DNA from 4 places in the Azospirillum sp. HJ39 genome. Region 4 is predicted to be linked to each of the others. Evidence: riboswitches for the same ligand, from Rfam matches in the RefSeq annotation. Region 4 holds a riboswitch; each other region holds the start of a gene.

Region 1 (7,243 bases), on a different replicon from region 4:
CGGCCTCTACACCGGCACCACCGCCTATCGGGCCGGCGGCGGCGCCTCGCCGCGGGTCAGCGGCCGGCCGGCCGACTCCGCCACCATCGCCTACGGCGTCCAGGCCAACGACCCGATGATGCGCGAGCTGCTGGAGGGCATCTACATGCTGGCGGCGGTCGACACCTCCGCCATGCCGGTGGACGCCTATCCCGACTACATCAAGACCGCGGTCGACAAGCTGTCGGGCGGGCTTGGCAACCTGCGCGAGGCGACGGCGCAGCTCGGCATCCAGCGCGCCCAGGTCGCCACCGTCGCCGAACAGCACCGGACGCAGAAATCGATCCTGAACCTGCAGATCGACAATCTCGAAGGCGTCGACCCCTACGAGGCGAGCACGCGCATCAGCCAGCTGGAGGCGCAGCTCGACGCCACCGCCAGCGCCACCGCGCGCATCGCCAAGCTGCGCCTGTCGAACTACCTGTAGGCCCCGCCGGCCCAGCGACAACGGCCAGGCTCCAACGACCGGTAAGGCTCCCCATGCATCGCGCCTCCCCCTCCGCCCGGTTCAGCCCGGTCCGCCGCCCGGTCCAAGCCGTCGCCGCCTGCCTGCTGGCGCTCGCGCTGTGCTGGGGCTGGGCGGCCGCGGCGGCGGCGCAGACGCGGGTGAAGGATCTCGTCACCTTCGACGGGGTGCGCCGCAACCAGCTGGTCGGCTACGGTCTGGTGGTCGGGCTGAACGGCACCGGCGACCGGCTGATCAACACCCCCTTCACCGAACAGAGCCTGAAGGGGATGATGGAGCGGCTGGGCATCAACACCCGCGGCGAGACGCTGCGCACCCGCAACGCCGCGGCGGTGATGGTCACCGCCAGCCTGCCACCCTTCCCGCGCCAGGGCACCACCGTCGACGTCACCGTCTCGGCGCTGGGCGACGCCACCAGCCTGCTCGGCGGCACGCTGGTGGTCACGCCGCTGCTGGGCGCCGACGGCGAGGCCTATGCGGTCGCCCAGGGGCCGCTGTCGGTCAGCGGCTTTTCCGCCGGCGGTGCCGCGGCGACGGTGACCAAGGGGGTGCCGACCACCGCCCGCATCGCCAACGGCGCCACGGTGGAACGCGAGCTGAAATTCGCCCTCAACGACATCGGCGCGGTGCGGATGGCGCTGCGCAACCCCGACTTCACCACGGCGATCCGCATCGCCGACGCGGTGAACGGCCGGCTCGGCGCCGGCAACGCGCGGGTGGTGGATCTGACCACGGTCGACGTGCGGATCGCCGGCGGCTATGTCGGCAACGTCTCCCGCCTGATCGGCGAGATCGAGCAGCTGGCGGTGCGGCCCGACGGCGTCGCCCGCGTGGTGGTGGACGAGCGCAGCGGCACCATCGTCATCGGCGACGACGTGCGGGTCAGCCGCGTCGCCATCACCCAGGGCAACCTGACCGTCCGCGTGGTCGAGGCGCCGCAGGTGTCGCAGCCGCAGCCCTTCAGCAACGGCTCGACCGTCGTGGTGCCGCGCACCGACGTCCAGGTGCAGGAGGGCAACGGCCGCCAGTTCGTCACCGTCGGCGGCAATGTCAGCCTGCAGCAGCTGGTCAACGGGCTGAACGCGCTGGGGGTGGGGCCGCGCGACATGGTGGCGATCCTCCAGGCCATCAAGGCCGCCGGCGCCCTGCATGCCGACCTGGAAATCATCTGACCGCAAGAAGCCCGGAGCCGACGATGGACCTCGCAGCCCCCACCCTCCGTTCCACGCCGCAGGCGGCATCCAAACAGACATCCGCGCTGCCCGATCCGGCCGCCGCCGAAAAGGTTGCCGCCGAGAAGGTCGCCAAGGAGTTCGAGGCGATGATCGTCGGCCAGCTGATGGAGAGCATGTTCGCGGGCATGCGCGAAAGCCCGCTGTTCGGCGGCGGCGGCCCGGCGGAAAAGCCGTGGCGCAGCATGATGCTGCAGGAATACGGCAAGGCCATCGCCGAGTCCGGCGGGCTTGGCATCGGCCGGATGACGCATGACGAGATCGCCCGCCTCTACGCCGCCCAAGGGGCAGCCCAAGGCGCCGCCCAAACGGAGCGCACATCATGAGCGTCACCCTCAAGGACCTGATCCACGAGTTCGTTCCCGACCGCATCGCCGGAACCGCACCGGCCGAGGGTCCGGCCGCACCGGAACCCGGCTATGACGGCGCCACCGCGCTGCTGGTCCGCGACTTCCTCGACGCGGTCGAGGCGCTGTCGGCGGTGCTGGAGGAGGAGTCGGCCTGCATCGCCGCCGGCATGCTCGACCGGCTGGAGGTCTTCGCCCACCGCAAGGCGGCGATGGCCGAGCAGCTGGAATCCTCCGTGCTGCGGGCGCGCGACGAGGGCATCCGCCTGCCCGACGACCTGCGCGCGATGACGCTGGAGCGCATCGACCGGCTCGACCGGGCGGTGTCGGTCAACGCCTCCGGCCTCGTCGCCCTGCGCAAGGCGGTGCTGACCATCAACCGCAACCTGCTCGCCGCGCTGGAGAAGGCGTCGAGCGACGGCACCTATGCCCGCGACGGCCAGGCCCGCCGGCCGGTGGAGCTGTCGGCCTCCGGCCTGAACGCCTCGCTTTAGCCCCGGCCCTTCACGCTGGACAGTTCGCCCGCCTGCTCCAGCTTGATGATGCTGGCGACCAGCGCGCGCTGGAAGCCGCGCGCGTCCGACGGCAGCGCCACCCCGCTGCCGGTCGGCCAGAATTCGACGAAGGCGAGGTTGCCCTCCTCGCCTGCGCCCGGCCATTCGAAGGCGATGCCCAGCCCGATCTCCTTGGTCGTCCGCCGATGGTCGGTGACGAGGATCTGGGCCTCCCAATGCATGCCGCCGGTGCCCTTCTCCGCCCGCTGCTGGCTCCAGCCGCGCAGATAGTCGCGGAAGCTCTCGGACTGACGGTCGAGCCGCACATAGCTGGAGCGGTCTGTCACCGTCTGCGCCAGCCGGGTGGTATAGCGCGCCTGCGCCAGCGCCCGCGTCACCTCCGCGCACAGCTCGTCGATCTGGGCGAAGCTGCGCTTCACCGTGTCGGCAAGGGCGGTCGCCAGGGTGGGACCGCTCAGGGCCGCCTTGCCCTGGTCCTTGCGGTACATGTCGAAAAGATCGTCCGAATCGCCCATCGCCATTCCCACGCCAGCGCCGACGCCATCACATCCATGGGCGGACCGCACCCTACGAATTCAGCAAAAACACGTTAATAGCCGATGAAGCCGATGTGGAAAGGGATGTGGAAAGCCCGGCCGATCTTTCCTTGCGGACCGCCCGTTCGCCCGATATGTTACGTTATAACATTACATACCGGACCGCGACGCATGACGGGACAGCCATCAGGATGAAACTCTACTTTCGCGTGTATCTCTTTGGCGACGGTTGCCCTCTCCCGCCCCGGGAGAGGGAGGGGACCCACGAAGTGGGGAGGGTGAGGGGTGGGCCAAGAGTCCCGAGCCGCATGGCTTCGTGCCTAACCCCTCACCCTTCCCAAGCTGCGCTTGGGCCCCTTCCCTCTCCCGGGGCGGGAGAGGGACTCACAGGCGATTTCCCGGCCCCCACGCGAACGGACCTTGACCGCGGCGGCGGGGTCGACCATGAATGCGGCGGTACTGGTTCTTCCGGCGGCCTCCGCCGGAAGCTAAGAGGGAACCCGGTGAGCCGCGTCTTGCGGTGAGACCGGGGCTGCCCCCGCAACTGTGAGCGGTGAGCCGTTCCGTCATTTTACGCCACTGGCGCCCTCCGGGGTGCTGGGAAGGCTGGACGGACCGGCGGCGACCCGCAAGCCAGGAGACCTGCCAGCACCACAACGAAACGTCCTCGGGCGGGGTGTCCCGGTGGAACGCTTGCCATGCGTGTGGCCGGAGTCCGTCCAGGACACGCCCGCGCCTGCCCCGCAAGTCGTCCGCCCGGTTCCCCTGCCCCGCAACGGCAGGAAGCACGGATGACGCCAGCGCCTTTCCCGACCGGACCATCCCAGACCCCATCGCCGCCCGCCGCCATCGCGGTGGAGGGGCTGGACTGCCGGCTGGGCGGCAATCTGGACGGCCGGGCCGTGCTGCATCAGGTCGGCTTCTCCGTTCCGCCCGGCATCCTCCTCGGCATCCTCGGCCCCAACGGCTCGGGCAAGACCACGCTGCTGCGCTGCCTCGCCGGGTTGCAGGCCCCCTCGGCCGGCAGAATCCGCATCGAGGGCGAGGATCCGCGCGCCCTGCGCCCGGTGGAACTGGCCCGCCGGCTGGCGCTGCAGGCGCAGGACTCCACCGCCGCGCTCGGCTTCACCGTGCGCGACGTGGTCGGCATGGGCCGCTTGGCCCATCGCCGCTCCGCCTTCGCCGGTCCGGGGCCGGAGGATCCCGCCATCGTCGAGGACGCGCTGGCCCGGCTGGAGCTGACCGCGCTGGCCGACCGCCCGGTCGAACGGCTGTCGGGCGGCGAGCGCCAGCGGACGATGGTCGCCCGCGCCCTGGCCCAGCGCCCGCGCATCCTGCTGCTCGACGAGCCGACCAACCACCTGGACATCCACCACCGCTTCGCCCTGCTCGACCTGCTGCGCGGCCTCGGCATCACCGTGGTGGCGACGCTGCACGACATCGACCTGGCGGCGCGCTGGTGCGACCGCATCCTGCTGATGAAGGACGGCCGCCTGCTGTCCGACGCCGCGCCGGACGCGGCGCTGACGCCCGAACGGCTGGCCGCGGTCTACCGGGTCGCCGCCACGGTGGACCGCCATCCCGGCAACGGCCGGCTGCGCATCGACCTCTCCCCCCTGCCGGCCACCTGACGGACCGCCCATGATCCCGCCTGTCCTCCGCGGCCTGCCGCTGGCCCTTCTCCTGGGAACGGCCGCCTGCGGCGCGCACGCCCAGAGCTACCCGGTCGAGGTCGCCAACTGCTTCGAGACCACCCGTTTCACCGGTCCGCCCAAGCGGCCGATGGTCCACGACACCAACATGACGCAGACCATGCTGGATCTCGGCCTCGCCGACCGTCTGGTCGCCGTTTCCGGCATCGCCGGGGCCGAGCACCGGCTGGTCGCCCCGCCAGGCATCGTCGCCGCCCTGCCGCGTCTGCCCGACCGCGCCCCGACGCTGGAGGCGGTGCTGTCCGTCGACCCCGACTTCCTGTTCGCCGGCTGGAGCTACGGCTTCAACGAGGCGCGCGGCCTCACCCCGGCGCGGCTGGCCGAGATGGGGGTCGCCACCTATACCCTGCGGGAAAGCTGCATCCGCATCGGCCCGCGCGAGCCGATCGGCATGGACACGCTCTATGCCGACCTGCTGGCCCTGGGCAAAATCTTCGGCATTTCCGACCGCGCCGAAGCGATGGTCGCCGATTTCCGCCGCCGCGTCGCCGCGGTGACCGAGCGCACCGGCACCGCCGCCGACCGTCCGCGTGTGATGTATTGCGACGATTGCCACACCGAGGGCGCGCCGCTGTCGGTCGGGCGCGAGGGCATGACCAGCCTGCTGATGGAGCTGGCCGGCGGCCGCAACATCTTCGACGACATCCCCAACAGCTATGTCCGGGTCAGCTGGGAGGAGATGGTGCGGCGGAATCCGCAATGGATAATCGTCAGCGACCACCGCATCCCGGCCGAGGCGACGATCCGCAACCTGCTGGCCGCGCCGCAGCTGGCCGACGTCGAGGCGGTGCGCGAGCGCCGCTTCATCGTCCTGACCTATGCCGAGCAGACGCCCTCCACCCGCAACGTCGATGCGCTGGAACGGATGGCCCGCACCCTGCACCCGGAGCTGTTCCAGCGATGAGCCGCTCCCGCCTGCCCCTGCTGCTGGCCGTCCTCCTCGTGCCGTCCCTGGTCGCCGCCGTCGGCTTCGGCGCCGCGCCCATCCCGATGCCGAAGGTCTGGGCGGTGATCGCGCACGAGCTTTGGCCGGCGCTCGCCCCGCTCCCCGACGCCAGCCGGGCCGAGCGCAACATCGTCTGGGAACTGCGGCTGCCGCGCGTGCTGCTGGGCGCGCTGGCCGGGGCCGGGCTGGCGGCGGTGGGTGCCGTGCTCCAGGTGGTGACGCGCAACCCGCTGGCCGACCCCTACCTGTTCGGCGTGTCGGCCGGCGCCTCGGTCGGGGCGGTGACGGTCCTGCTCTATGCCGGCGCCATGGCCGGATCGGTTGCCGGATCGGTCGGCTTGCCGGCCGCCGCCTTCCTCGGCGCGCTCGCCGCCATGCTGGCCGTCTTCGCGGCGGCGCGCGGGCGCGACGGCATGGTGACCAGCGAGCGGCTGGTGCTGACCGGGGTCGCGGTCGCCTTCATCCTGCATGCCGTCACCAACGCGCTGATCGTCGCCGCCATGGACCGCGGGGCCGACGCGGCGCTGTTCTGGATGATGGGCGGCTTCGGCACCGCGCGGTGGAGCGTCCTGCCGATCCCGGCCGCCCTGACCGTTGCCGGGCTGGTCTGGCTGTGGCTGCGCGCCGACACCGTCAACACGCTGGCGCTGGGCGACGATGCCGCCCGCTCGCTCGGCACCGATCCGGGGCGCCTGCGGCTGGAGCTGTTCGCCGTCACCGCGCTGATGACCGGGGCGCTGGTGTCGGCCTGCGGCGGCATCGGCTTCGTCGGGCTGGTGGTGCCGCACATCGCGCGGATGCTGGTCGGCGGTTCGCTGCGGGCGCTGCTGCCGGTGGCGGCGCTGGGCGGCGCGCTGCTGCTGCTGTGGGTCGACGTCGTCGCCCGCGCCTCCTTCGCCCCGCGCGAGATCCCGGTCGGCGTCGTCACCGCCCTCGTCGGCGGCGCCTTCTTCCTCTGGCTCATGCGCCGCAAGTCCGCGGTGTAGGGGAGATGACATGATGGAACACGGCACCATGCCCCCGACCCTGCCGACTCCGGCGCGGGCCATCGTCCTCTATGGCCGCGCGTCCTTCGACCATGGGCAGACCCTCAAGGCCCTGGCGGCGGCGCTGACCGCCCTCCATGCCGCGCGCGGCGAGACGGTGACGGTGGCGACCGCCCATGCCGACCTGTCCGGCCCGGCCCTGCCCGCCGTCCTGGCCGGGCTGGAGCGGGCCGGCGCGACCGAAGCGCTGGTGATCCCCAGCATGGTCCCGGCCGATCCCAGCCTGTCGGCTTGGCTGCCGGGGGCGCTCAGCCATTGGATAGCGCAGGGCAGCCGGATGACCGTCCGGCTGGCCCCGCCGGTGGAAAGCGCGCTGGACCTGCCCGCCGCCCTCGACCGCATCGCAAGCGACCCCGCCGCCGCAACGGACGTGCGCGCGACCGAGCCCAGCCTCGGCAAGCCCG
Region 2 (7,243 bases), on a different replicon from region 4:
GCAGCGTGCCCATGCCGCCGAGCAGCGTCATCAGCACCACCTCGCCCGACATCTGCCACGTCACGTCGGTCAGCGAGGCCAGCTGGAACACCAGCGCCTTGGTCCCGCCGGCCAGCCCCGCCAGGCTTGCCGACAACACGAAGGCCACCAGCTTGTAGCGGTCGGTGCGGTAGCCGAGCGACACCGCCCGCGGCTCGTTCTCGCGGATCGCCTTCAGAACCTGCCCGAACGGCGAATGGACCGTGCGCCACACCAGCGCGAAGCCGCCGAGGAAGATCGCCAGCACGACGTAATACATCGTCAGCGGCTGGGTCAGGTCGAACAGCCCGAACAGCGTGCCGCGCGGCACACCCTGGATGCCGTCCTCGCCATGGGTGAAGGGAAGCTGCAGCGCCAGGAAGAAGATCATCTGGCTCAGCGCCAGCGTGATCATGGCAAAGTAGATGCCCTGCCGCCGGATGGCGATCATCCCGAAGACCAGCCCCATCAGCCCGGCGACGGCGGTGGCGGCGAGCAGCCCCGCCTCCGGCGCCCAGCCCCATTCCTTCACCGTGTGGGCGGCGATGTAGGCCGCCCCGCCGAAGAAGGCGGCATGGCCGAAGCTCAACAGGCCAGCGAAGCCGATCAGCAGGTTGAAGGCGCAGGCGAACAGCGCGAAGCACAGCACCTTCATCAGGAAGACGGGATACAGCACGAAGGGTGCCGCGACGGCGACCAGCAGCAGGCCCGCGGTCAGCAGGGCCGTGCCCATGGTGGGGCCGCGCATGGCTGCCCCGGTGGAGTTGGCAGTGGTATTGCCGGCGATGCTCATGGGTCAGCGCTCCCGTCCGAAGAGGCCCGCGGGCTTGATGAGAAGAACGATCGCCATGATGACGAACACGACGATGTTGGAGGCCTCCGGATAGAAGACCTTGGTCAATCCCTCCAGCAGCCCCAAGCCCAGACCGGTGAGGATGGCGCCCAGGATCGAGCCCATGCCGCCGATCACCACCACCGCGAAGACGATGATGATCAGGTTCGAGCCCATCAGTGGGCTGACCTGATAGATCGGCGCCGCCAGCACCCCGGCCAGCCCGGCCAGCGCCACCCCGAAGCCGTAGGTCAGCGACACCATCACCGGCACGTTGATGCCGAAGGCCTGCACCAGCGTCGGGTTCTCGGTCGCCGCGCGCAGATAGGCGCCCAGCTTGGTCCGTTCGATGGCGAACCAGGTGCCGAAGCAGATGATCAGCGAGGCGACGACCACCCATGCGCGATAGTTGGGCAGGAACATGAAGCCGAGATTCTGGCCGCCCTTCAGCAGGTCGGGGATCGGATAGGGCTGGCCCGACACGCCATACTGGTGGCGGAAGGCGCCCTCGAAGATCAGCGCCAGCCCAAAGGTCAGCAGCAGCCCATAGAGATGGTCGACCTTGTAGAGCCGGCGCAGCATCGTGCGCTCCAGCACCAGCCCGATGGCGCCGACCACCAGGGGCGCCAGCACCAGCGCTCCCCAATAGCCGATGCCGGCATAGCTCAGCAGCAGCCACGCCACGAAGGCGCCGACCATGTACAGGGCGCCGTGCGCCATGTTGACGACGTTGAGCATGCCGAAGATCACCGCCAGCCCGAGGCTTAGCAGCGCATAAAAGGAACCGTTGATCAGGCCGAGCAGAAGCTGCCCGAACAGCACTTGGGGCGGAACTCCCAGCAGGCTGAACATGTCCGCGTCTCTCCCGGTTCGTTGTGACAGGTTGTTGTTTCTTGATTTCAATGCTTGACGTGATGCCCCTTTCCCCGTCGTCGGACGAACCTGCGGTCCGCCGAAGACGGGGAAAGGTCGGGAGGGGAGCGGAACGCGCCCCCTCCCCTTCACTTCACCAGCGAACAGCCGCTCTGCTTGGGATCGAGGAACGCCGTGTCGGCCGGGATGGTCTTCATGACCTTGTAATAGTCCCAGGCGCCCTTCGATTCGGCCGGGGTCTTCACCTGGACCAGATACATGTCGTGGAACATGCGGCCGTTCGCGGCGATCTTGCCCTTCTTGGCGAACATGTCCTCGACCGGCATCTCGCGCATCTTGGCGGAGACCTTGTCGGCGTCATCGGTCTTGGCCGCTTCGACCGCCTTCAGGTAATGCTTCACCGCCGAATAGACGCCGGCCTGCACCATGGTCGGCTTCTTGCCGGACTTGGCTTCGAACTTCTTCGACCAGTCACGGGTCTGGTCGTCGGTGTCCCAGTAGAAGCCGGTGGTCAGCATCAGGCCCTGTGCCGCCTGGAGCCCCAGCGCATTGATGTCGGAGATGAACATCAGCAGGCCGGCCAGGCTCTGGCCCGACTGGGTGACGCCGAACTCGGCAGCCTGCTTGACCGCGTTGGTGGTGTCGCCGCCGGCGTTCGCCAGCCCGATCACGTCCGCGCCCGACCCCTGGGCCTGCAGCAGGAAGGACGAGAAATCGGCGGTGCCCAGCGGGTGCTTGACGGTGCCGGCGATGGTGCCGCCCAGCGACTTGACCATCTTGGTGGTCTCTTCCTCCAGCGACTGGCCGAAGGCGTAGTCGGCAGTCACGAAGAACCACTTCTTCTTGCCCTGCTCGTAGAGCGCGCGGCCGGTGCCGGCGGCCATGGCATAGTTGTCGTAGGTCCAGTGGAAGCCGTAGGGGCTGCACTGGGCGCCGCTCAGCGCCGTGGCACCGGGACCCGACATCAGGAAGATGCGCTTCTTGTCCCGCGTGATGCCCTGCACCGCCAGGGCCGCGGCCGAGTTCGGCACGTCGGCGATGACGTCGACGCCGCCGGTGTCGACCCATTCGCGGGCCTTCGACGCGGCGATGTCGGCCTTGTTCTGATGGTCGGCCACGACGATCTCCACGGCCGCGCCGGCAACCTTGTTGCCGAACTCCTCCGCCGCCATCCGCGCGGCGATGGCGGAGCCCTCGCCCGCCAGATCGGCGTAGATGCCGGAACGGTCGTTCAGCACGCCGATGCGGATGACGTTGTCCGACACCTGCGCGGCAGCGGGGGCGGCAACGGACATCGCGGTCCCGGCGAGCGTCAGCAGGGCGGTGCCGGCGAGAAGAAGGGTGCGCATGAAAGGGGCTCTCCCTGTTGGTTTTATTGTCCGGCCCATCCCGGCGGCGGGGCGTCGGGCCATGATCGTGGGGAAGTCGTCGGGCACGGGCCAGCCGGCACATGTCTCGACGGACCGCCGCCCCGCCCCCGGATCGGGGCGGAGCGGCGATCGCGCCGGGACCGTCCGGTGGTCGGACCGCTTCACACGCCGAGATAGGTGTGGAGCTTGTCCATGTTGGCGTTGAGTTGGTCGTTGGGGATCATGTCCACCACATGCCCCTCCTCCATGACGTAATGGCGGTCGGCGATGGTGGCGGCGAAGCGGAAATTCTGCTCGACCAGCACGATGGTGAAGCCGCGCGCCTTGAGCGCCCGCACCGCCACGCCGATCTGCTCGATGATGACGGGCGCCAGCCCTTCGGTCGGCTCGTCCAGCAGAATCAGGTTGGCACCGGTGCGCAGGATGCGGGCGATCGCCAGCATCTGCTGCTCGCCGCCCGACAGCCGCGTGCCCTGGGTCGAACCGCGGCCCTTCAGGTTGGGGAACAGCTCGTAAATCTGGGCGACGGTCATGCCGCCCTCCTTCACCACCGGCGGCAGCGTCAGGTTCTCGTCGACGCTGAGGCTCGAGAAGATGCCGCGCTCCTCCGGCACATAGCCGATGCCGAGCCGCGGGATCCTGTGCTGGGCCATGCCGATCAGCTCCTGGCCCTGGAAGCGGATCGAGCCGGTGCGCTTGCCCATGATGCCCATCACGGCGCGCATGGTCGAGGTCTTGCCGGCGCCGTTGCGGCCAAGGAGCGTCACCACCTCGCCGTGGCGCACCTCCAGGCTGACGCCGTGCAGCACATGGCTCTCGCCGTAGAAGCCGTGCAGGTCGGAAATCTCAAGCATCGCCGTTCCCACTTGGGCGGTTTTCGTCTGCATCCCGTCAGGCATGTCCGGTCCCCCCAGTGCCCATGTACGCTTCCATCACCTGCGGGTTCTTCGACACCACCTCGTAGGGCCCCTCGGCGAGGATCTCGCCGCGGCGGAGCACGGTGATGGTGTCGGACAGGTGGGCGACGACCGAGAGGTTGTGCTCGACCATCAACACGGTGCGGTCGGCGGCGACGCGCTTGATCAGGGCGGCGGTGCCCTCGATGTCCTCATGGCCCATGCCGGCCAGCGGCTCGTCGAGCAGCATCACCTCCGGGTCGAGCGCCAGGGTGGTGGCGATCTCGAGCGCGCGCTTGCGGCCGTAGGGCAGCTCGGCGGCGGTGTGCCCGGCCCAGGGGGAGAGGTTGACCGCCTCGATCAGCTCCAGCGCGCGATCGTGCAGGTCGTAGAGCGACGACTCCGACTTCCAGAAATGGAAGCTGGTGCCGAGCGGGCGCTGGAGGGCGACGCGGACATTCTCCAGCACGCTGAGATGCGGGAAGACGGCCGAGATCTGGAAGGACCGCACCAAGCCCATCAGCGCGATGTCGGCCGGCTTGGTCCTGGTGATGTCGCGGCCCTTGTAGAGGATCTGGCCGCGGGTGGGCGTCAGGAACTTGGTGAGCAGGTTGAACACCGTGCTCTTGCCGGCGCCGTTCGGGCCGATCAGCGCATGGATGGTGCCCCGCTTCACCTGCAGGTTCACCTCCTTGACCGCGACGAAGCCCTTGAACTCCTTCGTCAGGTTGCGCGCTTCCAGGATGATGTCGTCGTTCGGTGCGGCGTTCATCGGTCGCGAATTCTCCTCCCTTCGTCCTTGCTTTGGGTTCCCGGGGGTCCGGGGGCCGGAAGTTCCCGGCTCGGCCGCCATGCGGTGGGACGTTTCACCGATTGTTGTACGCACTATTCGTGCCACAGCGGATATCCCTTCGGTCGGGCGCATGGACCTTTGTGTCTCCGGCGCTTTGCTCCTGTCCGCTGCCTCCTCCACTCCAACCGTAGCACTGAAAAGTGTCGGAATTCCGGACACTCTGTCCAGCAAACATGACAGCAGTCAAAAGGTTTGTGTACAAGATCGTCCGTGCGGCCGCGACGTGATTGCGAACTTGCCAAACTGTGTGCGCACTGCGATGGTGATCGTCCGACGGTGCCCCGATCGCCCCTATGGACGGCGGGGATAATAGGGAATGCGGTACGGGCCTTCCGGGAAGGCCCCAGGCCGCGGCTGCCCCCGCAACTGTGTGCGGCGAGCGTCCGGTCCATCATGCCACTGACCGCAGGGTCGGGAAGGCGGGCCGCGACGCTGTGACCCGTGAGCCAGGAAACCTGCCGGCGGACCGATGGATTTTCCCAACCCCGCCGGGTGTGGCGGGAGAGCAAGGATCAGCCTGATGACCACCCATCCGCTACACGCCACCGCCGGTTCCGCGACCCGCAGCGCCGCCCGGACCTCGGTCGCCGCCTTCGCCGCGATCCTGCTCGGCAGCTTCCTGCTGTATGGCGTCGGCTTCGCCCAGCCGCAGCAGATCCACGACGCGGCGCACGACGCCCGTCATTCCTTCGCGTTCCCCTGCCACTAAGCCAGGGTCATGGATCTGATCCGGCGGCTGTTCACAGCCGCTTTGGTCGCGGGCGTGCTCTCCGGCACGGCCGCTTCCGTCGTTCAGCAGGCGACGACCGTCCCGCTGATCCTCGAGGCCGAGAAATACGAGGTGGTGACCCCGCCCGTCGCCTCCGTCACTGCACCCGCCCCTGCCGGCGGCGCCGCCGACTCCCACCAGCACGGCCCCGTGCGTGAGGTGGGCGAGGGCGTGCCGACCACGCTGGAAGAGGCGATGCAGCGCACCGGCCTGACCATCGTCGCCAACCTGTTGACCGGCGTGGCCTATGCGCTGCTGCTCGGCGGCGCCATGCTGCTGGCCGGCCGGCCCGTCGATGCCCGCCGCGGGCTGGTCTGGGGTGTCGGCGGTTTCTTCGCCGTCTCGCTGGCGCCGTCCTTCGGCCTGGCTCCGGAATTGCCGGGCATGGCCGGGGCCGAGCTGGAAGCCCGTCAGCTCTGGTGGTTCGCCGCCTCGGTCGGGGCCGGCATCGGCATGGCGGCGCTCGCCTTCGCCCGCAACCGGTTCGTGATTGTCGGCGCCGTGCTGATCGCGGCACTGCCCCATCTGGTCGGCGCCCCCCATCCGGAAAGCGCCGAAGGCGCCGTCCCGCCGGAGCTGGCGGCCCGGTTCGTCGCCGCCTCGCTCGGCACCGCCGCCCTGTTCTGGGCGATCCTGGGTTCCGTCTGCGGCTGGCTGATGAGCGGGCTGGCCGGGGCCGCCGAACCCAGCCCCGCCGCCCGGTTGCAGACCGGCACGCGTTAAGGAGCCGAACCCATGTCCGCAGTTGCAAAAACGGTTGCCGGGAAAGTGCCGGCGACCGTCATCACCGGCTTCCTCGGCGCCGGCAAGACCACGCTGATCCGCGGCCTGCTGGAAAAGGCCGAAGGCCGTCGGCTGGCCCTGATCATCAACGAGTTCGGCGACGTCGGCATCGACGGCGACATCCTGCGTGCCTGCGGCAGCCCGACCTGCACCGAAGACGACGTGATCGAGCTGGCGAACGGCTGCCTGTGCTGCACCGTCGCCGACGATTTCGTCCCGGCCATCGAGAAGCTGCTGGCCCGACCGCAGCCGCCCGAGCATATCGTGATCGAAACGAGCGGCCTGGCCTTGCCCAAGCCGCTGGTCCAGGCCTTCCACTGGCCGGCGATCAAGTCGCGGGTCACCGTGGACGGCGTGATCGCCGTGGTCGACGCCGCCGCAGCGGCCGAGGGTCGTTTCGCTCCCGATCCGGCGGCCCTGGCCGCCCAGCGCGACGCCGCCGGCACGGTCGACCACGAGACGCCGGTCGAGGAGGTGTTCGAGGACCAGCTGCTCTGTGCCGACCTGATCGTCGTCAACAAGACCGATCTGGTCGACGCCGCCGACCTCGCCCGCGTCGAGGACCTGATCCGCGAAGCCCTCGGCCACGCCGCCGGACGCACCGTCGGCAGCGGCGCCAAGCTGGTCCGCGCCGCGCAGGGCGCCGTCGATCCGCTGGTGCTGCTGGGAGTCGGCGCCGCGGTGGAGGACGACCTCGCCAACCGCCCCAGCCATCATGACGATGAGGAAGGCCACGACCACGACGACTTCACCAGCTTCGTCGTGGAACTGCCGTCCCAACCCGACCCCGCCGCCCTGGTGAAGACCTTGGAGGATGTGGCCGCCCTGCATGGCGTGCTGCGGCTGAAG
Region 3 (7,243 bases), on a different replicon from region 4:
TTCGGGTCGACGTCCCACATCGCCCCGACCTTGGGGCTCCACAGGTCGTAGGTCCGGCGGCCGGACTGGTCGCCATCGCCGAGGAAGCGGTCGGTCCGGTCGCGGACCGCGTGCAGGTACTGGACACCGGCGATCAGGGCGACGTCCGGCAGGATGTGGAAGGCGTTCTCCGCATGGGCCGAGTAGTTTTCGGACCTGTCCCGCGTCGAGAAGGCCAGCGCGCCCTTCACGGCATTGCCGACATTGGCGAACTCCTCGTAGTCCAGCGTGCCGTTGAGCACGTTCGCCCCGACGGAGAGCCGGTTGCGGAAGCCGGCAATGGTCCGGTCGTCGGTGGCGCCGACGAAGCCGCCGTAATCGTTCACGGTGTAGTCGATATAGCGGTAGATCGGGTGGTCGACATGGCGGCGGTGGTTGAAGACGCCGAACTCGACCTCGGTGCCGTCGAAGCGCAGCGTGGTCTTGTTGGCGATCCGGATAGAATCGATGTTGCGCTGCTGGTCCTGGCGCACGAACTCGGAATCCGCCGATTTCGGCGTGTCGAGCGCAGCGCTCTTGGTCAGTTCGCCGGGCAGGCGCTGGCGCCAGGAATTGGCGTTCACATAGAATCGCGTTTCGGCGTCCGGAGAGATGCGATAGCCCATGTTGACGCTGCCACGCCCGATATGGCCGTCGCTGTGGTCGCGATAGCCGTCCTCGCGCTGCATGGACATGTTGGCGAAATAGTCGAACGCTCCGGACGCTCCCCCCGTGCTCGCCTGCCCCCTCACATATCCGAAGCTCCCCACATCGAAGCGCCCGTCGAAGCGGGAGGCGTCGCGGCCGGTCGGCGTGACGAAATTGACCGCGCCGCCCAGCGCATTGCCGCCGTAGCGCAGCGAGTTGGCCCCCTTGTAGACCTCGACATAGCGGTAGGCGCTGGGATCGATCTCGAAGACGTCGAACAGGCCGTCGGAGGTGTTGATTGGGATGCCGTCCATGTAGAGGTTGACGCCGCGATTGCCGTAGTTGCGCGTCAGGCCGGAGCCGCGGATCGACACCCGGTTGTCGACGTTCGACTTGGGCTGCGTCACGACGCCCGGCACCCAGCCGAGCACGTCCCTGATCGTGTTCGCGGCGCCGTTCTTGAAAGCCGTGTCGGGCACGAGTTCGACGCCGCCCGGCGTGCGCCGGATCCGCTGCTCCGCCTCGTCCGTCGCCGGCACGGTGAGCGACGAGCCGGCGTTGCCGGTCACGGTGACCGGCGGCAGCAGGGTGGGAGGAGCGGCATCCTGGGCGAACGCCACCGACGCCGCGCTTGCCATCAGCGCGGCCAGCAAGGCCGGGCGGGTCATGGTTCCCAGAGGTTGGTTGGACATCGGGTCTTTCCTGGATCATGCCGGGCCGCCGCCGGCTTCGCCATGCGGTGCCGGTGCGGGCCGGGTCTTTGAAAGCGGGGCGCGCCGGAGATGGCGCGGAGGGAAATGACGCAGAGGGAGATGACCTTGCGGCTCAGCGCGCTGCGGTCGCGCGGCCGATGTGACGGGCCAGCGCCTTCGCCAGATCGAGCCGCTCGGACCCGGTCAGGAAGGCGCCGACGGTTTCCGACCGGCCATGGCTGGTCAGGCGCAGTTCAGGACCGCCGGCCCCGCCGGGAACGACCGCCAGCCGCAGCCAAGCGGTCTGCCATTCGCTGGCCGATTGTCGCCCGGAGCCGTCGATGCGCTCCAGAAGGGTGCGGTCCGGCCAGATGCGGATGCGCTCGGCTTGCCGCCGGCGCCGGGCGTCGGCGTACATGGACCAGACGGCAAAGGCGAGGACGATCAGGGAATAAGCGGCCATCGGCCAGGCGCCGAGCTGCAGCCAGGCGTACAGGGTGATGGCGAAATAGGCGGCGAGGACACCGGCGAACAGGACGCGGCCGTAACGGGTGCCGCTGTCGTTCGGGGTGGCGACGGCATCGAACAGCGGTTCATCCGTCTTCGCCCCGGGAAGAGGCTGGACGACGGGGGCGAACGCGGTCGTGCCGGCCGCCTCCCCGAAGAGGAGATCGGGCATGCGGAGACTCCGGTCGATCGATCATGGCAGGGCGGCGGCAGGCATGAAGCCCGCTTGCGCCGCGGGGCGATCAACCGGTGACTGGCGGTGCGCGCGCCTGGAGGGTGGACAGGAACCAGCCGGCAGCGATGCGGCTGCCGGGCAACTGCTCCGGACCATGCCGTTCGAAATCGACGGCCATCGCGAACACGGCGAGCGGCGGCATGGCCAAGCCGCCGATCAGGGGGCACAACGGGCAGGAACCGCCGGACATGGCGTTTCCGGGCGCGCCGCTGTCCGCGGCATCCGGATCGACCGGCATTCCGCGATCGTCGAGCAGCACCGTCTTGAAGCCGTCCGGCGCGCAGATCACGATCCGGTTGGTATCGTCGGCATTGGCTGCCTGGATCGCGGCGGGCATCCAGGCCCAGGAAACGATCTGCAACAGCAGCGCGACCGCACCGGCCAAACCGCCGATCCGCCACGCCCGTCGCCTTCCGTTCCGATCCAGGATCATTCCACTCCGCCGACCAATCCGCCGACCACCCGCCCTGCCGTGTCCCGAAACTGTCGCGGATGCACGGCGTCGCCGCACCATAGCCCGGGCCGCCCGCGCAAGACGAGTTCATTCTTCTACCGATGATCCGTTCCGGCACCGATCCGGACGGGGCCGGAAGACACGCCCCCGCCATCCGGCCAGCCACGGGGGAGCCTATTGACGGCGGACGCATCCTGACCTTACCGTGGGGATGGTTATGGTTCCTTGCACGTCCGCGGGCATCCCCGGACGTGCAAGGCTAAGAGGGAAGCCGGTGCGCCGCCCCCCCCGACCGGGGAAGGAGGCAAGACCGGCGCTGCCCCCGCAACTGTGAGCGGCGAGCCGCTTCGTCCTTTCAGCGCCACTGGCGCGTTTGCCCGCTTCGCCGCGGGCAGCGCCGGGAAGGCCCGACGAAGCAGCCTGGACCCGCAAGCCAGGAGACCTGCCTGACCGATCGAACGTCCTCGGGCGGGGTGCCCCGGCGACAGCTTGCCGATGCGATGGGTTCCCGGAGTTCCCGGCCGCCCGCACCCCCGCAAGCCGTCCGTCCGGCCCCATGCCCTGGGTAGCGGTACTGCGATGGGGGAATGCGATGCCGGCACCAGCCCGCGACGGCGCCCCTTTTCGACCATGGCTGATCAGGAAAGGGCATACAGCATGCACATCGAACCCGGCGTCGTCGACGGCGCCAAGATCGTCCTCAGTTACGCAACGGCGGCCGGCGCCTTCGCCCTTGCCGGGAAGATGGCGCGCGACGGCATCCGCGACGACGGCGGTGTCGTACCGCTGGCTCTGCGCAGCCTGATCGCCACCGCCCTCGTCTTCTCCTTCTTCGAGATCCTGCCGCATCACCCGGTCGGCGTGTCGGAGGTGCATCTCATCCTCGGATCGACCCTGCTGCTGCTGTTCGGCGCCGGGGCGACGGCCATCGGCCTCGCCGCCGGCCTGCTGATCCAGGGCGTGCTCTTCGCCCCCTTCGACCTGCCGCAATACGGGATGAACGTCACGACCCTGCTGGTTCCGCTGTGGGGCATCGGCCTTCTGGCGAAGCGGATCGTTCCGGCATCGACCCCCTATGTGGAGCTGAAATACTCGCAGGCGCTTGCCCTCTCCACCGCTTACCAGGGCGGCATCGTCGCCTGGGTGGCGTTCTGGGCCTTCTACGGCCACGGCTTCACCGCCGAGAATGTCGCGGAAGTCGCCAGCTTCGGCGCCGCCTATATGAGCGTCATCATCATCGAGCCGCTGGCCGACCTCGCCGTTCTGGCCGTCGCCAAGGTGCTGCACCGCTACAGCCAGGGCCCGCTGTTCAACGCGCGCCTCCATCAGGGCGCCTGACCGGATCACGCCCGCCGGCCTGCCAGGGACGGGTTCCCGGCCGGACGGCGCCGCGCGATGTCCATGGGCGGAGTAATGTCTTGCCGGGGCTCCGGTTCCATGCCATGAGTTCCGCACCATGATTTGGCCGCCTCCTCCTTCCGGCGGTACAACCGACGAGCGACCGGGACCGTGACCCTTCCTCGCACCTTCACCGACCGCATCCGCAGCGCCGGCCTTCTGGCCGGAGTGCTGGCGTTTGTCGTCCAGATGATGGTGTGGAGCGTGACGATGCCGGCCATGGCATTGGATGGCGGTCCCGGCGGATTGGAAACGATCTCCATCTGCTCCGTCGACGGCATCAGGACGATCACCGTCGATGCCGACGGGCAGCCGGTCCTGGATGACGGCGGCTCCGGCTCCACGGGTGCCGCGAAGGGGCATTGCCCGCTCTGCCCGATCATGGCCGGCGCCGGGCTTCCGCCCCAGCTGCCGCTGGCCGCCCCCGTCCAAGCCATGGTGCTTGCCGATTCCCGCACCCTGCCCGGCGACGTCGTCGCGGCCGGCTGGTTCCTGTCCAGCCTCCAGGCGCGCGCACCGCCGGCCGCCGGCTGAGCCGGCGTTCCATTCCTTTCCCGTCCGCACCCTGACCGACGCCTCTCCGCCGCGTGGCCCGTAACGCCACGATTGTGCGCATGGCCGGAGTCCGTGCCCGACGGATCGAAAACCCCGGCATCTCTCCCGCGGTCGCCTGCGGCCCGTCCGAGCAAACCAAGCCTCCTCCGTGCCGGGGATCCGCCTGATCGCGGATTCAATACAAACGGAAAGGATGGCGTGGCCGCTTCTTTCCCGCTCGCATTTCTCCCGTTCCATCCTCCCCCGTCCGCCATGCCTCGCGCATCCGCCCCGTTCCTGTGCCTGCCCCCAAGCCTGCCGGGCGCCGCCGACGCGCGCGCCGGCCATACGCACGGCATGGGCGGAGGCCGGCCGGATTATCGGCCTGGATGCAGTCGGGGACGGTCTTGACCGCCCTTCTGGACTTCCTGCGCCTTCGCATCGGCGTGCTGTGCTGTCTGGCCCTGCTGACCGGGCAGGCGCTGACCGCAGCCCTGCTGCCGCCGCCCGCCGCCCGGACCCCGCTGTTCGCGGAAGGCCTGCTCGACGATCGCATCGTCATCTGTACCGCCGCCGGCCTCGTCATCATCGACCGCCGGACCGGTGAACCCGTCGCCGCGACCGAGCCAACCGACGAGGGGCGCTCCGGCAACCGGCATGACGGCGACCACGCGGGTGCCTTCTGCCTGTTCTGCCTGCCGATCCTGCATGGCGCCACCCACATGCCGGCACCCGTGGAGCTTCCTGTTCCGGGTGCCGGCGCCGTCCGTTGCGAAACACCGGCCGCCCCGGCCACCCTGCCGGCGGGCCGGCCCGCCGGCAGCGCCTGGCCGCGCGGCCCACCGACGCCCCTGCCGCTCTGAGATGACCGCCGTTCCTGCGCGACGTGCCGGCTTCGCCGGCCGAACGCTCCCCTTTTGTCCGAAAGGACCCGACATGAGCACGCAAGACCAGGGCAAGGCATCCCCATTGCCCGTCGGGCCGCGACGTGCAACGGCCCGGTCATGGACCCTTTCATCCCCGCTCGCCCGCGCCATCACCGCCACCTTGTTGATCAAGCTGTGCGTGGTGGTGACGATGCGGGTGTTCCTGTTCGACGGTGCGCACCGCCCGGTCATCGACGCGTCCGCCATGGACAGCCGCCTGACCGCCTCGGCCCCGCCGCGTTGAGGATTCAAGACGCATTATGTTCGATCTCGATCCGATGAGCCTGTCGCGCCTGCAATTCGGCATGACGGCGCTCTACCATTTCCTGTTCGTACCCCTGACGCTGGGGCTGTCCTTCCTGCTGGCCATCATGGAGAGCGTCCATGTGATGACCGGGCGCGCCATCTGGCGCGACATGACCCAGTTCTGGGGCAAGCTGTTCGGCATCAACTTCGCCATGGGTGTGGCCACCGGCATCACCATGGAGTTCCAGTTCGGCACCAACTGGGCCTATTACAGCCATTATGTCGGCGATATCTTCGGCGCCCCGCTGGCAATCGAAGGGCTGATGGCCTTCTTCCTCGAATCGAGCTTCGTCGGCCTGTTCTTCTTCGGCTGGAACCGGCTGTCGAAACTCGGCCACCTGACGGTGACCTGGCTGGTCGCCATCGGCTCCAACCTGTCGGCGCTGTGGATCCTGATCGCCAACGGCTGGATGCAGAATCCGGTCGGCGCGGTGTTCAACCCCGACACCATGCGGATGGAACTGGCCTCTTTCTGGGAGCTGCTGTTCAATCCGGTGGCCCAGGCCAAATTCGTCCACACCGTCAGCGCCGGCTACGTCACCGGCTCGGTCTTCGTGCTGTCGGTCAGCGCCTGGTATCTGCTGCGCGGGCGGCACCGGGCCTTCGCCACCCGTTCGATGATCGTCGCCTCCGCCTTCGGCCTGGCCGCCGCCCTGTCGGTCGCCGTTCTGGGCGACGAGAGCGGCTATACGGTCAGCGAGCACCAGAAGGTCAAGCTGGCCGCCATCGAGGCGATGTGGGAGACCGAACCGGCCCCCGCCGGCTTCACCCTGTTCGCCATTCCCGACCAGGAGAAGCGGGTCAACCATGCGGCGGTGACGGTTCCCTGGGCGCTGGGGCTGATCGCCACCCGCTCCGCCGACACCGTGCTGCCCGGCATCGACGATCTGGTCAGGCGGGCAGAATCCCGCATCCGCAACGGGCTGGTCGCCTATGACGCGCTGGAGCGGCTGCGCGCCAACCGCGGCGACATCGAGGCCCGGGCCACGCTGGCTGTAAGGTCCGGCGACCTGGGACACGCCCTGCTGCTGAAGCGCTACGTCGCCGATCCGCGCAAGGCGGACGACGCCACCATCGCGCGGGCGGCCCAGGACGTGATCCCGGCCGTCCCCCCGCTGTTCTGGAGCTTCCGCGCGATGGTGGCGCTGGGCTTCTTCTTCATCGGCCTGTTCGCGGTCGCCTTCTGGCGCTCCTGCCGCCGCGACTTCGACCATCCGCTGTTCCTGAAGATTTGCCTGTGGTCGCTGCCGCTGCCCTGGCTGGCGGCGGAACTCGGCTGGTTCGTCGCGGAGTTCGGACGCCAGCCCTGGGCCATTGACGGGGTGCTGCCGACCTTCCTCGCCTCCTCCGCCCTGTCGGTGGGACAGGTGCTGTTCACCCTGACCGGCTTCGTCCTGTTCTACTCGTCGCTGCTGGTGGTCGACGTGATCCTGATGCGCAAATACATCCGCATCGGCCCGGCGGACGCCCTGCGTCCCCCATCCTCCGCCACCGCACAGCCCGTCCCCGCCGCGTGAGGAACCGA
Region 4 (7,243 bases):
TCAAATGGTCGCCGCGGTGGGTGGCGTAGGAGTTGAAGTCCTCCTCCGGCAGGCCCATCCGGGCCAGATACTCGCCGGCCGCCGAGTCGGGCAGGATGGCGTTGGAGGGCGACAGATGGTCGGTGGTGATGTTGTCCGGCAGCACCGCCAGCGGGCGCATGCCCGTCAGGCTGCGCGGATTGGCGGCCAGCGCGCCGACCCCCTCGGTGTCCCAATAGGGCGGACGGCGGATGTAGGTGGAGGCCGGACGCCAGTCGTAGAGCGGGCTGATGCGCTCCGTCGTCCCGTGGTTCGCCGCGAACATCGGCTCATACACCGTGCGGAACTGCTCCGGCCTGACGCAGGAGGCGACGATGGCGTCGATCTCCTCGTCGGACGGCCAGAGGTCCTTCAGCCTGATCGGGGCGCCGTCCCGGTCCACGCCCAGCGCGTCGCGCTCGATGTCGAAACGCATCGTGCCGGCGATGGCGTAGGCGACGACCAGCGGCGGCGAGGCGAGGAACGCCTGCTTGGCATAGGGGTGGATGCGCCCGTCGAAGTTGCGGTTGCCGGACAGGACCGCGGTGGCGTAGAGGTCGCGCCCGACGATCTCCCGCTGGATCGCCGGGTCGAGCGCGCCCGACATGCCGTTGCAGGTGGTGCAGGCATAGGCGACGATGCCGAAGCCGAGCGCCTCCAGCTCCCCCAGCAGCCCGGCCTCCTCCAGATACAGCCTTGCGACCTTGGATCCTGGCGCGAAGGAGGTCTTGACCCAGGGCTTGCGCACCAGCCCCAGCGCATTGGCCTTCCTTGCCAGCAGCCCGGCAGCGACGACGTTGCGCGGGTTCGAGGTGTTGGTGCAGCTGGTGATGGCGGCGATGATCACCGCGCCATCCGGCAGCAGGCCGGCCTTCTCCTCTTCCAGCGCCTTGTCGAGATCGACGGCGATGCCGCGCTCCCTCAGCGCCGATGTGGGCAGGCGGCGGTGCGGGTTGGACGGGCCGGCCATGGTGCGCACGACGCCGGACAGGTCGAACTCCAGCACCCGCTCGTACCCGGCGCTTTCCAGCGCGTCGGCCCACAGGCCCAGCGTCTTGGCGTAGGTCTCGACCAGCGCCACCTGTTCCGGCGCGCGGCCGGTCAGCCGCAGATAGTCGATGGTCTGCCGGTCGATGGCGAACATCGCGGCGGTGGCGCCGTATTCCGGGCACATGTTGGAGATGGTCGCCCGGTCGCCGATGGACAGGCCGGCGGCGCCATCGCCGAAGAACTCGAGCCAGGCGCCGACCACGCGCTCCTTGCGCAGGAACTCGGTGAGCGCCAGCACGATGTCGGTGGCGGTGATGCCGGGCTGGTGCCGGCCGGTCAGGCGGACGCCGACGATGTCCGGCAGCCGCATCATCGAGGCGCGGCCGAGCATCACCGTTTCGGCCTCCAGCCCGCCGACGCCGATGGCGATGACGCCCAGCGCATCGACATGCGGGGTATGGCTGTCGGTGCCGACGCAGGTGTCGGGGAAGGCGACACCGTCACGGAGCTGAATCACCGGCGACATCCGTTCCAGATTGATCTGGTGCATGATGCCGTTGCCGGCCGGGATCACCTCGACGTTCCCGAAGGCGCGCCGGCTCCAGTCGATGAAATGGAAGCGGTCCTCGTTGCGGCGGTCCTCGATGGCACGGTTCTTCGCAAAGGCCTGGGGGTCGAAGCCGCCATGCTCGACGGCCAGCGAGTGATCGACGATCAGTTGGGTCGGCACCACCGGGTTGACCTTGGCCGGGTCGCCGCCCCTCCCGGCGATGGCGTCGCGCAGGCCGGCGAGATCGACCAGCGCGGTCTGGCCGAGGATGTCATGGCAGACGACGCGGGCGGGATACCACGGGAAGTCGAGGTCGCGCCGGCGCTCGACGAGCTGCCGCAGGGCCTCGTCCAGCAGCGCCGGATCGCAGCGGCGGACCAGCTGTTCGGCCAGCACGCGCGACACGTAGGGCAGCCCGGCCCAGGCGCCGGGACGGATGGCGTCGACGGCGGCCGGCGCGTCGAAATACTCGACCTCCGTGCCGGGCAGCCGCTTGCGGTATGAGCTGTTCATGGCGGGCGAGTTCATGACGCGTCCGCCTTACTGGCGTTGATCGATGGCGACGAAGACGCGGTCGTCCGGGCCGACATAGTTGGCGCTCGGGCGGATGATCTTGTTGTCGATGCGCTGCTCGATGATGTGGGCGGCCCAGCCCGAGGTGCGGGCGATGACGAAGAGCGGCGTGAACATGGCCGTCGGCACGCCCATCATGTGGTAGCTGACGGCGCTGAACCAGTCGAGGTTGGGGAACATCCGCTTGACCTCCCACATCACCGCCTCCAGCCGGGCGGCGATGTCGAACATCCGGGTCGATCCGGCGTCCACCGACAGCTTGTGGGCGATGCCCTTGATCACCTCGTTGCGCGGGTCGGAGACGGTGTAGACCGGGTGGCCGAAGCCGATCACCACCTCCTTGTTCCCGACCCGGCGGCGGATGTCGGCCTCCGCCGCGTCCGGGCTGTCGTAGCGCTTCTGGATCTCGAAGGCGACCTCGTTGGCGCCGCCATGCTTGGGGCCGCGCAGGGCGCCGATGGCGCCGGTGACCGCCGAATACAGGTCGGAGCCGGTGCCGGCGATGACCCGGCCGGCGAAGGTCGAGGCGTTGAACTCGTGCTCGGCATAGAGGATCAGCGAGCTGTGCATCGCCCGCTCCCACAGCGCCGAGGCTTTGCGCCCGTGCAGCAGGTGCAGGAAATGGGCGCCGATGGACTCGTCGTCGGTCTCGACCTCGATCCGCCGGCCGTTGGTGGACCAGTGATACCAGTAGAGCAGCATGGACCCGAGCGAGGCCATCAGCCGGTCGGCGATGTCGCGGGCGCCGGGGATGTTGTGGTCGTCCTTTTCCGGCAGCGCGCAGCCCAGCGCCGACACCCCGGTGCGCATCACGTCCATCGGGTGGGCGGAGGCCGGCAGGGATTCCAGCGCCTGTTTCACGTTGGTCGGCAGGCCGCGCAGGGATTTCAGCTTGGCCTTGTAGGCCTTCAACTCGGCGAAGGTCGGCAGCTTGCCATGCACCAGCAGATGGGCCACCTCCTCGAACTCGCAGCGCTCGGCGATGTCGAGGATGTCGTAGCCCCGGTAATGCAGGTCGTTGCCCGATTTGCCGACGGTGCAGAGGGCGGTGTTGCCGGCGGTGACGCCCGACAGCGCCACCGATTTCTTGGGCTTGAAGGGGAGTGGTGCCGTGGTCTCGGGCGCGGTCGTGGTCATCGGGTGTTCCCTGTGCGAGATCTGCCTGTTGGATGCCCGCATCATCGGAACCTGCCCCTGTTCGGAAAAGGGCTGAAAAGGCGAAGCTTTGCCGGGCCGATCCTGCAAATCGGCGAAATCTGCGAAGATTGCCCCCGCGCCGGCCTGCTCCCTTGCCCCGACCAATGCCGGGCCGGGGTTCCCCGATCAGGCCGGGGAGGCGGATACCGGATACGGCTCGAACCGGCTGAGGCTTTCGTCGACCGCCAGGGTGCGTCCGACCGGCGGGAAGGCACGCTGCGGACAGGCCGGGCGTTCGCAGACCTTGCAGCCGGCGCCGATCGGCGTGGCGGCGTCCGGATCGCCGAGCGCCAGCCCGCGGGAGTAGACCAGCCGTCCGGCGTGCCGGATGTCGCAGCCGAGCCCGATGGCAAAGCTCTTCGACGGGGCGCCGAAGCCGCTGCGGCCGTGAACCACCTTGCGGGCGATCCACAGATAGGCCCGCCCGTCCGGCATGCGCGCCAGCTGCGTCAGCACACGGCCGGGCGCCGAGAAGGCTTCGTAGACGTTCCACAGCGGACAGCTTCCGCCGACGCGCGAGAAGTGGAAGCTGGTGGCGGACTGGCGCTTCGACATGTTGCCGGCCCGGTCGACCCGGACGAAGAAGAAGGGCACGCCGGGAGCCCCCGGCCGCTGGAGCGTGCTCAGCCGATGGCACACCGTCTCGAAGCCGGTGCCGAAGCGCTGGCCCAGCAGGTCGATGTCGTAGGCCACGGCCTCCGCCACCTCCAGGAAGGCCTCGTATGGCATGACCACCGCCCCGGCATAATAGTTGGCCAGCCCGATGCGGGCGAGCGCACGTGCCTGCGGACCGGAGAACCGTCCCTCCTCGACCAGCCGGTGCAGAAGCTCCGCCTCCCGATGGAAGGCGAGCTGCGTCGCCATCTGGAAGGCGCGGCGGCCGGGGTCCAGCGACCGGGCGACCCGCAATATCCGGTCGGCGGCATCGAAATGGCGAAGCGCTCCCCCCGGCATGCCCGCGTCGTCGGTCACCAGCGTACGGATGCCGTGGCGATCCGCCAGCAGCCGCTCCAGCCCGCGGTCCACCGCCCCGATCTCCAGCCCGGCCCCAGCGAACAGCCGTTCGGCCGCCTCGTCCAGCGCGGCGATGTGATTGTGGTGGCGATAGAAGAAGTCGCGCACCTCCTCGTAGGGCATCGCCGGCAGGGCGCTGCCCGGCCCGGCCGGGATCGCCCCTGCCGCCAGGGCGTCCAGCCGTTCCGCCAGCCCGCGCCCGCGCCGGTGCAGCGCCACCAGCGCCCGGCCGACCGCCGGCATGTTGGTGGCGAGCGCCTTGATCTCCGCGATCGCAATGGCCTCGCCGGTTCCGGCTTCCGACAGGGCTTCCCGCAGGTCGGCGACCATCCGCGCCTCCTCGTCCTCCGAGAAGAGCTGCACGTCGATGCCGAAGGAGGCGTTGATCCGCAGCAGCAGCGGCACCGTCAGCGGCCGCTGGTTGCGTTCGAGCTGGTTCAGGTAGCTCGGCGAGATCTCCAGGATGCGGGCCAGTGCCGTCTGGGTCAGCCCCCTCTCCTCGCGCAGCCGCTGCAGCCGCACCCCCATGAACGCCTTGGCCATGCCCAGCACCTTATTTGCAAAATTCGCCGATCCGCTGAAACCGCTTCGCAAAACGTGACAAACTCAGCGGTTATCTACGAAATCGGTCTGCGTATATTGCAAATTGCCCGACCGCCGGACAAGCCCCGCAGTCGCTGGCCCGGGGGACTGCGCCCCGGATCGGTTCAGCGGCAGACAGGAAAAGCGTGTGTGAGTTGCCGTGCGACCTGATCCCGGGGTGCACGCCACTTGGCGTCGGCAGTGCCGGAAATTTGCAGGTGGCGGCGACGAAGGCGGCGTGCTGCACCGGGTTGGGGCGCGACGGGCGGCAAGGACTTCCAGCTTGACGCCCGCACGGCCAGGCTCTACCGTATCTAGCGTTACGGTCCTCGTGTCCGACAAGATACGGGGCTAAGAGGGAAGCCGGTGCCGCCGCGCAAGCGCGGTCAGGCCGGCGCTGCCCCCGCAACTGTGAGCGGAGAGCGGTTTCGTCGTTTCAGGGTCACTGGTGCCAACCTGATGTTCAGGGGCCGCGCCGGGAAGGCCGGACGAAGCCGCGACGACCCGCGAGCCAGGAGACCTGCCGTAACCAGATGAACGTCCACGGGCGGGGTGACCCGGTGGTGCGCGTGTTCGCCCGTGGCGCTTTCGCCCGATGCCTGCATGCCGTGCCGTCGTGCCGTCCCGCCGCACAGGAACAAGGGATCACGGATGCCGGCCCACGCCCCAGACTTTGCCCAGGAGTATGCCCCTGAGCTCGCCCAGCAGCTCGCCAGCGGTTTCGACCGTCACGGGAACCTGCTGACGCTCCCCCGCAGGGCACCGGATCGCCTGGACGACCGGCACGGCGTCAGCCGCGCGCCGGTGCAGAGCTGGACGCCGCCCGATCCCTCCGTCATCCGCATCGACCGCAGCCGCGACGCCCTGCTGACCGACTTCGGCAAGGCGACGCTGGACGACCGCTACCTGCTGCCGGGCGAGAGCTACCAGGATCTGTTCGCCCGCGTCGCCGCCGCCTATGCCGACGACGCTGCGCACGCCCAGCGGCTCTACGACGCCATCTCCCGCCTGTGGTTCATGCCGGCGACGCCGATCCTCAGCAACGGCGGCACCACGCGCGGGCTGCCGATCTCCTGCTTCCTCAACGCGGTCCCGGATTCGCTCGACGGCATCGTCGATGTCTGGAACGAGAACGTCCGGCTGGCGTCCAACGGCGGCGGCATCGGCACCTATTGGGGCGGCGTGCGGTCCATCGGCGAAGCCGTGAAGGGCAACGGCAGCACGTCGGGCATCATCCCCTTCATCCGGGTGATGGACAGCCTGACGCTCGCCATCAGCCAGGGCTCGCTGCGGCGCGGCTCGGCCGCCGTCTATCTCGACATCCACCATCCGGAGATCGAGGAGTTCCTGGAGATCCGCAAATCCTCGGGCGACTTCAACCGCAAGAGCCTGAACCTGCACCATGCCGTCGTCATCACCGACGCCTTCATGGAGGCGGTGCGCGACGACAAGCCCTTCCCCCTGATCAGCCCCAAGAGCGGCGCCGTCCTGAAGCATGCCAACGCGCGCCAGGTCTGGCAGAAGATCCTGGAGGCCCGCATGCAGACCGGCGAGCCGTACCTGCTGTTCGGCGACACGGTGAACCGGGCGCTCCCCAAGCACCAGCGCGACCTCGGCCTGCGCGTCTCCACCTCAAACCTGTGCAGCGAGATCACGCTGCCGACCGGCAGGGACCATCTGGGCAACGACCGCACGGCGGTGTGCTGCCTCGCCTCGATGAACCTGGAGACCTGGGACGGGTGGAACCGCGAGGAGGGGCTGGTCGAGGACGTCCTGCGCTTCCTCGACAATGTGCTGACCCGCTTCATCGGAGAGGCGCCGGAGGGGATGGAGAACGCCGTCTACTCGGCGATGCGCGAACGCTCGGTGGGCTTGGGGGTGATGGGCTTCCACTCCTTCCTCCAGGCGCGGGGCGTGCCGTTCGAAAGCGCAGTGGCCAAGGCGTGGAACCTGCGCTTCTTCCGCAAGCTGCGCCGCGACGCCGACGCCGCCTCGGTGCTGCTGGCCCACGAGCGCGGCCCCTGCCCCGACGCCGCCGAGCGCAACATGATGGTGCGCTTCAGCCACAAGCTGGCGATCGCGCCGACCGCCTCGATCAGCATCATCTGCGGCGGGGCCAGCGCCTGCATCGAGCCGATCCCGGCCAACATCTACACCCACAAGACGCTGTCCGGCTCGATGCCGGTGCGCAACCCCCATCTGGAACGGCTGCTGGCCGCCAAGGGCGCCGACCGGCCGGAGATCTGGCAGTCGATCATCGAGCATGAGGGCTCGGTCCAGCATCTCGACATCCTCGATGACGACGAGAAGGCGGTCTTC

Evidence for each region. A riboswitch is a leader RNA that binds a small molecule or an ion and turns the genes downstream of it on or off. The one in region 4 is predicted to bind cobalamin.
Region 1: linked by a shared signal. The riboswitch ahead of ABMY26_RS12000 (ABC transporter ATP-binding protein) and the one ahead of ABMY26_RS18695 (ribonucleoside-diphosphate reductase subunit alpha) in region 4 are both predicted to bind cobalamin.
Region 2: linked by a shared signal. The riboswitch ahead of ABMY26_RS34935 (CbtB domain-containing protein) and the one ahead of ABMY26_RS18695 (ribonucleoside-diphosphate reductase subunit alpha) in region 4 are both predicted to bind cobalamin.
Region 3: linked by a shared signal. The riboswitch ahead of ABMY26_RS03950 (energy-coupling factor ABC transporter permease) and the one ahead of ABMY26_RS18695 (ribonucleoside-diphosphate reductase subunit alpha) in region 4 are both predicted to bind cobalamin.

Annotation. Positions count from the first base shown of each region.
Region 1 is NZ_CP167910.1:305,294-312,536, reverse strand. Features, by position in the region: gene ABMY26_RS12025 (flagellin) at 1-466, shown strand, start outside; gene ABMY26_RS12020 (flagellar basal body P-ring protein FlgI) at 520-1,677, shown strand; gene ABMY26_RS12015 (rod-binding protein) at 1,701-2,063, shown strand; gene ABMY26_RS12010 (flagellar protein FlgN) at 2,060-2,578, shown strand; gene ABMY26_RS12005 (hypothetical protein) at 2,575-3,114, opposite strand; cobalamin riboswitch at 3,579-3,800, shown strand; gene ABMY26_RS12000 (ABC transporter ATP-binding protein) at 3,927-4,766, shown strand; gene ABMY26_RS11995 (ABC transporter substrate-binding protein) at 4,777-5,751, shown strand; gene ABMY26_RS11990 (FecCD family ABC transporter permease) at 5,748-6,779, shown strand; gene ABMY26_RS11985 (ferredoxin) at 6,790-7,243, shown strand, end outside.
Region 2 is NZ_CP167913.1:760,377-767,619, reverse strand. Features, by position in the region: gene ABMY26_RS34960 (branched-chain amino acid ABC transporter permease) at 1-811, opposite strand, end outside; gene ABMY26_RS34955 (branched-chain amino acid ABC transporter permease) at 815-1,702, opposite strand; gene ABMY26_RS34950 (ABC transporter substrate-binding protein) at 1,852-3,072, opposite strand; gene ABMY26_RS34945 (ABC transporter ATP-binding protein) at 3,255-3,947, opposite strand; gene ABMY26_RS34940 (ABC transporter ATP-binding protein) at 3,985-4,761, opposite strand; cobalamin riboswitch at 5,100-5,320, shown strand; gene ABMY26_RS34935 (CbtB domain-containing protein) at 5,363-5,551, shown strand; gene ABMY26_RS34930 (CbtA family protein) at 5,561-6,334, shown strand; gene cobW (cobalamin biosynthesis protein CobW) at 6,347-7,243, shown strand, end outside.
Region 3 is NZ_CP167905.1:740,238-747,480, forward strand. Features, by position in the region: gene ABMY26_RS03935 (TonB-dependent receptor family protein) at 1-1,358, opposite strand, end outside; gene ABMY26_RS03940 (DUF2244 domain-containing protein) at 1,492-2,037, opposite strand; gene ABMY26_RS03945 (DUF2946 family protein) at 2,108-2,533, opposite strand; cobalamin riboswitch at 2,756-3,019, shown strand; gene ABMY26_RS03950 (energy-coupling factor ABC transporter permease) at 3,212-3,892, shown strand; gene ABMY26_RS03955 (DUF2946 family protein) at 4,064-4,486, shown strand; gene ABMY26_RS03960 (DUF2946 family protein) at 4,894-5,349, shown strand; gene ABMY26_RS03965 (hypothetical protein) at 5,423-5,656, shown strand; gene ABMY26_RS03970 (cytochrome ubiquinol oxidase subunit I) at 5,673-7,235, shown strand.
Region 4 is NZ_CP167911.1:1,138,890-1,146,132, reverse strand. Features, by position in the region: gene acnD (Fe/S-dependent 2-methylisocitrate dehydratase AcnD) at 1-2,086, opposite strand, end outside; gene prpC (2-methylcitrate synthase) at 2,099-3,268, opposite strand; gene ABMY26_RS18700 (short-chain fatty acyl-CoA regulator family protein) at 3,455-4,885, opposite strand; cobalamin riboswitch at 5,231-5,467, shown strand; gene ABMY26_RS18695 (ribonucleoside-diphosphate reductase subunit alpha) at 5,576-7,243, shown strand, end outside.